DNA from 3 places in the Mycobacterium botniense genome. Region 1 is predicted to be linked to each of the others. Evidence: riboswitches for the same ligand, from Rfam matches in the RefSeq annotation. Region 1 holds a riboswitch; each other region holds the start of a gene.
The links. A riboswitch is a leader RNA that binds a small molecule or an ion and turns the genes downstream of it on or off. The one in region 1 is predicted to bind magnesium.
Positions count from the first base shown of each region.

Region 2: linked by a shared signal. The riboswitch ahead of G6N08_RS15475 (hypothetical protein) and the one ahead of G6N08_RS16620 (stealth family protein) in region 1 are both predicted to bind magnesium.
Region 3: linked by a shared signal. The riboswitch ahead of G6N08_RS05640 (PE family protein) and the one ahead of G6N08_RS16620 (stealth family protein) in region 1 are both predicted to bind magnesium.

Region 1 covers NZ_BLKW01000004.1:1,432,480-1,434,746, reverse strand. Annotated here, with positions in the region: gene prcB (proteasome subunit beta) at 1-96, shown strand, start outside; gene prcA (proteasome subunit alpha) at 93-833, shown strand; M-box (ykoK) riboswitch at 941-1,116, shown strand; gene G6N08_RS16620 (stealth family protein) at 1,195-2,267, shown strand, end outside.
Region 2 covers NZ_BLKW01000004.1:1,187,271-1,189,537, reverse strand. Annotated here, with positions in the region: gene G6N08_RS15480 (PE family protein) at 1-90, opposite strand, end outside; M-box (ykoK) riboswitch at 392-564, opposite strand; M-box (ykoK) riboswitch at 925-1,097, shown strand; gene G6N08_RS15475 (hypothetical protein) at 1,442-1,897, shown strand; gene G6N08_RS15470 (NRAMP family divalent metal transporter) at 2,013-2,267, shown strand, end outside.
Region 3 covers NZ_BLKW01000002.1:1,194,483-1,196,749, reverse strand. Annotated here, with positions in the region: gene G6N08_RS05645 (PPE family protein) at 1-896, opposite strand, end outside; gene G6N08_RS05640 (PE family protein) at 853-1,155, opposite strand; M-box (ykoK) riboswitch at 1,612-1,780, opposite strand.

The sequences.
Region 1 (2,267 bases):
CAGCGCATCGCCGAGCTAGCTCAGGAGGTCATCGAAAGCCGTTCCCGCTCCGATACTTTCGGTCCGGACGCGGACGCTCCGCGGAGTCAGAAGTGAGTTTCCCATATTTCATATCGCCCGAGCAGTTGATGCGCGAACGCGGCGAGCTCGCGCGCAAGGGCATCGCGCGGGCCCGCAGCGTGGTGGTGCTGGCATATGCCGACGGCGTGTTGTTCGTTGCCGAGAATCCGTCGCGGTCCCTGCAGAAGATCAGCGAGCTCTATGACCGGGTGGGTTTCGCGGCTGCCGGCAAGTTCAACGAATTCGACAACCTGCGCCGCGGTGGCATCCAGTTCGCCGACACCCGCGGCTACGCCTACGACCGCCGGGACGTCACCGGCCGGCAGCTGGCCAACGTCTACGCGCAGACACTGGGCACCATCTTCACCGAGCAGGCCAAACCCTACGAGGTCGAGTTGTGCGTGGCCGAGGTCGCGCACTACGGCGAGAGCAAGCCGCCTGAGCTGTACCGGATCACCTACGACGGGTCGATCAACGACGAGCCGCATTTCGTGGTGATGGGCGGCACGACCGAGCCGATCGCCGACGCACTCAAAGAGTCCTACACGGAGAACGCCGGCCTCGCCGACGCAGTCGGCATCGCGGTGAACGCCTTGCGGACCGACGCCAACGGCGCAGAGCCCCGGCCGCTGGGAGTGGACACCCTGGAAGTCGCCGTCCTGGACCAGAATCGCCCGCGGCGGGCGTTTCGGCGGATCACCGGTCCCGCGCTGGAATCGCTGCTGCCCGCCGCGCAGGGTTCTCAGGCGAGCCGCCCGAAGTCGTCCGGGTAGCTCGCCGCCCACGGCGAGTTGTGCAGACACCGCACATGCACAACTGCGGCGGTGTCGGCCGTGTTCGCGACCATGTTGCCCAGCGGTGGAATCGGTGCTACCTTGCGGGAGCACCTCGTTAGGCGAGGCTTCTGGACGAACACAGGCCACTGATCTGACGACGTCGAGAGACGCCCAAGATCAGGACAGATCTCCCCGGCTTAAGGGGTGATCCCAAGTGGCTTTCCCAGGTGTTGCTGGGGATACGTCGACCAGTGCCGAAGCTCAACCTGTGAGGGCAATGCCGCCGCTCGACCGCGTCAGCGGGATCCCTCTGTGTGCGCGATTTGACCGACATCGAGTACGGAAGGCAGGTGTTCCCATGACCAGCATGATCGACGCGCCCGTCGTCAGCTCGACCCAGGGTGTGCGCCTGACTCCGTATGAGGCGATGACGCAAGATTTGCTGTTTATCCGCGCAGAGCTGGATCGGGCTGGTATCCCGTTCTTGCTTATTCGCGGTGCGGAAGGACGCCCGGCGCTGGTGGTTGACATCGCCTTGCGCGCCCGGGTTGCCGACGTCTTGATGGCGGCGTGCCTGGAGGCACCGCTGCGCGCCAAGATCCTCGACGGAACCGGGCGCCGCTCGGTGTATCTGGGTGACGGGCTGCTCTCGGTGGACCCCGACCCGAGGCTGCTGCGGGTGTTCCGGCGGCGCGAATGCCCCCGCTCGGGTATGCGTTACGGTGCGTCTGCCGGAGTGGAGCTGCAGTTTTGGGTGTTCGACGGAGAACAGGCCATCTGCCCGATCGAAAACTCGCTGACCCGCAAAACCTTAATGCTCAGCGAGATCGAGTACACCACCGTCGAGCTGCACGGCCGCACGTGGCCGACGATCGCGGGGATGTTCGCCCCGCATGCCGATGACATCACCTTCGACATCGACATGGTGTTCTCCTGGGTGGACGGCAACGACCCGGAGTTCCGTGCCCGCCGCGCGGCAGCGATGGCGAATTACCCGCTCGGCGAGGGTGACGATTCCGATGCACGCATCCGTCATGTCGACGAACTCAAATACGCCCTGCGGTCGGTGCACGCCTTCGCGCCATGGGTGCGACGGATTTTCATCGCCACCGACTCGCGGGTCCCGCACTGGCTTGCCCCGCACCCCAAAGTCACGATTGTGCGCGCCGAGGAGCACTTCACCGACGTGTCGGTGCTGCCGGTGTACAACAGCCACGCAGTGGAAACGCAACTGCACCACATTCCCGGTCTCGCAGAACATTTCCTGTACTCCAACGACGACATGTTTTTTGGCCGGCCGGTGTCGCCGACGATGTTCTTCTCCCCGGGTGGAGTCACCAAGTTCATCGAAGCCGGTGTGCGCATCGGGCTCGGCGCCAACCACGCCGAGCGCAGCGGCTACGAGAACGCGGCACGGGTGAACCGGCAGCT
Region 2 (2,267 bases), 250 kb from region 1:
CGCGTTCTGCGCAGCGAGCGCGGAGCCGATCTCCTGTAACTGGCTGGCTGCCGCGGCCAGCATTTCGGGTTGTGTGGTCACGAAAGACATCGGGCGTCCCTTTCAAATTCAAAAGACAATGCAATCCGCGGAAACCGCCTCACGGTTTTCAGGGCAGGACAAAATTCGGCGAGCCCACAAAGCGTGGACTGAAATTAACGATCTGAAGCGACGCGAGCCGATTCAGAAAACGGATATGTTGCCAGGCTCGGGCTCGAACGAAACGGCTACCGAACCCCGATAAGGAGGATCACTGGAACTCATTTCGCTCTCACTTCCTCGCGGCCAGGACACACGCGGATGGACTCAGGTTGCACAACGGGGCAAGGTCCAACCGGCGGATCAGCCGGATGAGGTACCCCACTCGTCAGAGCTTTGGCACTGCACGGCGTATCCGGATCGGATCCGGAAGCCACTTGGGCTCAACCCTTGTGCCGGGAAGAGCTGTCCTGACCCGGGGCGTCTCTCGACGTTAGGGGTCAGTGGCCTGTATCCGTGCAGACGCCTCACCTAGCGAGGTGCATGCATCGGCAATGGTGGCACTAAGGCCAGCCGGAGTCAACCCGACAGCGCGGATACAACGCAGAACTGGCTTACCGGGGTGCACAGCCTTGATGTCGGCGGGTGCAGAGCTCATCGCAGCTCAGTGGCGGACCCGGCTGCTCACGCAGATTCGCGTCGCGCCAAAAGCACACGGCAGCAGAGTCGTTGCTGACAGCCGGCTTGGCCCGCCAACCGGGAAATCGCACGTGGAGTGGATCTGGCATCCGATTGCCGGCCCAGCCTGCTCTGGGGCGCAGGACCCGAGCGTGCCGATCGGACGGCCTGGTGGAAGTTTCGCTGAAACGTTGACGAGTAGCCCGTCTCGGTGCCACGATAAAACGGCAAGCACCTCGGTAGGTGAGGCGTCTGCGTGGATACAGGCCACTGACCCCGAACGTCGAGAGACGCCCCGGGTCAGGACAGCTCTTCCCGGCACAAGGGTTGAGCCCAAGTGGCTTCCGGATCCGATCCGGATACGCCGTGCAGTGCCAAAGCTCCGACGAAAGGGGTGCGTGCTCGGCTCCGTCAGTGCCGGGCGCTCGATCCCCTTCCGTGCGTGTACTGTAGTGACGCCCGCGTGTGTCCTGGCCGCGAGGAGGTGAGGGCGAATGAGTCCGAGCGATAGTCCATGGGCGTATCCGGAATCCGTTTCGTCCCGAACCCGTAGCGGCATTCGTTCTGCCGCGTAAGGCTTTCCGGACGCTGACTCGCTAATCCTGCGTGCTATCAGTATGCGGGGCAATGTGGCACGCCCGCATAGCGCTGGCGAGTTCGCGATCCTGCGTGTTAGCCGGTCGGGCTCATCAACACAGACGACCGCATCCTTTGTTGGTAGACAGGCATATCAGGGGGATAACTGATGGCTCCACCCAATCCCGAGCGCCAGATTCACCGGGCGTGCGGAGACATCCGCGCCGCACTGTTCGGCGCACTAGAACTACTCTCGGGGACAACGGTCCCCCGCGCTGGCCAGGATGACGTGTTCCGGGCGTTCAGCGATTTAGGCCGTGCTCAGCATCACGTCGCCTTAGCCCTGCATGCGACCAACCTGCTCGACCAGATGGTGGGCACCCCGCCTGAGCAGCGGCAGCCATGGTCCTACTACCGCAGCCGCATCGGTAAAAAGCTGCCCCAAGGAGCACAAGTATCTAAAAATCCTTGGCATGCAATGCATTTCACTGAACCCCAGGTTGATGGTGCAGCAGTGGGCCAACCATGGAGCCAAGATGCCGCTCGCAGTGTCCGCCGGCTCCCCATCCAGGCGTCTCGCCGGCAGCGGCGTGTGGTAGCGCACCCGGAACACGCGGCAAGTTAAGGGATTCGCCCCACAGTCGGGGCGGCGTTTCTCGCTCGCGGACACTCGCGGATCAGCGCGCGGTTGACCGTCTGCCATACCACCCACGACTGTCGTACAGATTGCGAAGATCGTGATGACCGAAATCTCCGCTGAACCACGCGTTGCCGTCGCCGTCGGTGACGCAGCGGCAGTCCGCGGCGGCACGCGTCACAGCGGGCAGCACGTCACACCTGGACTCGTACCAAAAGCACCCGGGTCGGCGGCGCCGAACTCAGCGCATCTCGGCGACATTATCGGTGCTTTCGGCCGCATCGCACGCGACACCACTGCCCCAACAGGCAACCGCCGGCAGCAGCTGCGAACACTACTGGTCGTCGCTGGTCCGGGA
Region 3 (2,267 bases), on a different contig from region 1:
AGGAAGCCCTCTGGGTTGAAAAACCCACCGGAGAAAGCGGACGAGAGTGTTTCTGAGTTGAGGAAGGCGCCTAATGACGATCCGGTTCGGCCGCTGAGCATATTCAGCAGGCCGGACAAACCTGAGGCCGACGAGGCGTTCGCCGGATCGATGACGTTCAGCGAATTCAACGCTGAACTTAGCGCCGAGGGGGTGGCGAGTGTGTGCAGCGTGGTGGGCAGGGTGGTGATGAGTTGGGACAGGGTGGTTTGGCTGGCGGCGGCCGCGGCGGCGTGTGCGGTTGCAGCGGTTTGGGCGCCCGGCCCGACGGGGGTGGTGGTGGCCGGGGGCGCGGTCAGCGGGTCGAGAGCCGCTGCGGCGGCGCAGTGACCGGCGTAGCTGTACATGGCGGTGGCGTCGCGGGCCCACATATGACTGTAGTGGGCTTCGGTGGCCGCGATGGCCGGGGTGTTTTGGCCCAGCACGTTGGTGGCCACCAGCGCCGCCAGCTGCGCCCGGTTGGCAGCGATCACCGCTGGTGGCACGGTGGCCGCATACGCGGTCTGATAGGCGTTGGCGGCGGCGGCGGCACTGCTGGCCGCCCGGGCGGCACGGTCGGAGCTGGCGTGCAGCCACGCCACGTAGGGGGCCGCTGCGCTGGCCATCTCCGCCGCTGCCGGTCCTTTCCACGCGTCACTTGTCAGCTTGGATAGCACTGCGGCGCAGCCGCTTGCGGCCGCGTCGAGTTCCTGGGCCAAGCTGGCCCACGCGTTTGCGGCAGCGATCAACGCAGACGAGCCCGCACCGGCATACATCAAGCCGGAATTGATCTCTGGAGGCAGCGCCCCGAAATCCCACACACCGATCACCACCTCACCCCCCGGCGACAACAGTGTTGGCGGCTTCGGTGAGCGCATACGATCCAGCACTGTCCCTCAAGGTAGCGACGAACGCGTCGAGAACCTGCTCAGCCTGAACGCTGAGCATCCGATATAGCTGGCCGTAGGCGGCGAACTCGAGCGCCGTCAAAACCGAAACCTGGTCGGCGGCGGGCGGCACCACACCAGTGATCGGTGCCCAAGTAGCCTCGTTCATCGTAGCTACCGCCGACCCGATCCGTGCCAAGTCGCCCGCCGCACCTGCGAGCGTTTCCGGTTGTGTCACAACAAAAGCCATCGAACTTCTCCTTATCAGTGCAGCAGTTAACCTCCGCGCCGGTGGCGTCCGAGGTCGGTGATAAAGCCACGCCTACAGCTTCGGCATCGTCTGCCCAGAGGTGGGTGATGCAGTGCGAACCATCGCCGGCAACACCCGCGAACAGCTTCGGCACAGCGGCGGCAACGACATCACAACCTCCCGTAACGATGCGACCAGAACTCGAGAACTGCAGAATCCTAGGTTCGGAATCGACACGCGCGCATAGCAAAACAAAGCGTGCCCGTGAACGCTCGGTCAGTGCAGTCTGATTCAGCTAAAGAGGACTAAACCGAGGACTGATCTGAGCAAAACGGTCACCGAACTCGGATAGGGACTATCACTAGGACTCATCTCGCTCTCACCTCCTCACGGCCAGGGCACAAGGGATGCCGATACGTCGCACAAAAGGGTCGGGCCACCTGACGATCAACCGCGGCGACACCCCACTCGTCCGGGTTTCGGCACTGCACGGCGTATCCGATCAATCTTCGGAAGCCACTTGGGCTCAACCCTTAGGCCGGGAGGAGCTGTCCTGACCCGTCTCTCGACGTTCGGGGTCAGTGGCCTGTGTCCGGTGCAGAAGCCTCACCTAGCGAGGTGCACGCGTGGTAATACTGGCACGACCACTCGGACTGGTCAAGCTAACGTGATGTGCCTCAACACTTTTGAGTGAGCGATAGGGAAGCCTTACCTATATGCAAGGTAGGGTTGGCATGACTGGAGATGGCACGTGCCCGACAAGCTACCCAGCCGATATCGCGCGGTGTCGAAGGCGTCAGTCGGCCCCGTGCGTGTTAGGGCCTGTTCCGTCTTAGGGCTCATCGCGAACCGGCTGAGGGAGGAGATACCGATGAGCGCGAACGCGGCCGCTCTCGAAGTCGCCTTTGCCGCGGTGTCTCCCCAGTTGTGGTATGGCTCAAGTGCTCCCTGGTAGGACAATTCGGTATGTGCACTAGATATATTGCAGCACAATAGATTTGATGTGATAGGCCGGCTTCGAGTGACTGATGCGTGAACACGTCCGTGTCTGTGATCGCCTGGCAGTCCGAGATCTGCTTTCCCGACGCTCGGTCGGCGCAAAGCGCGAAGCG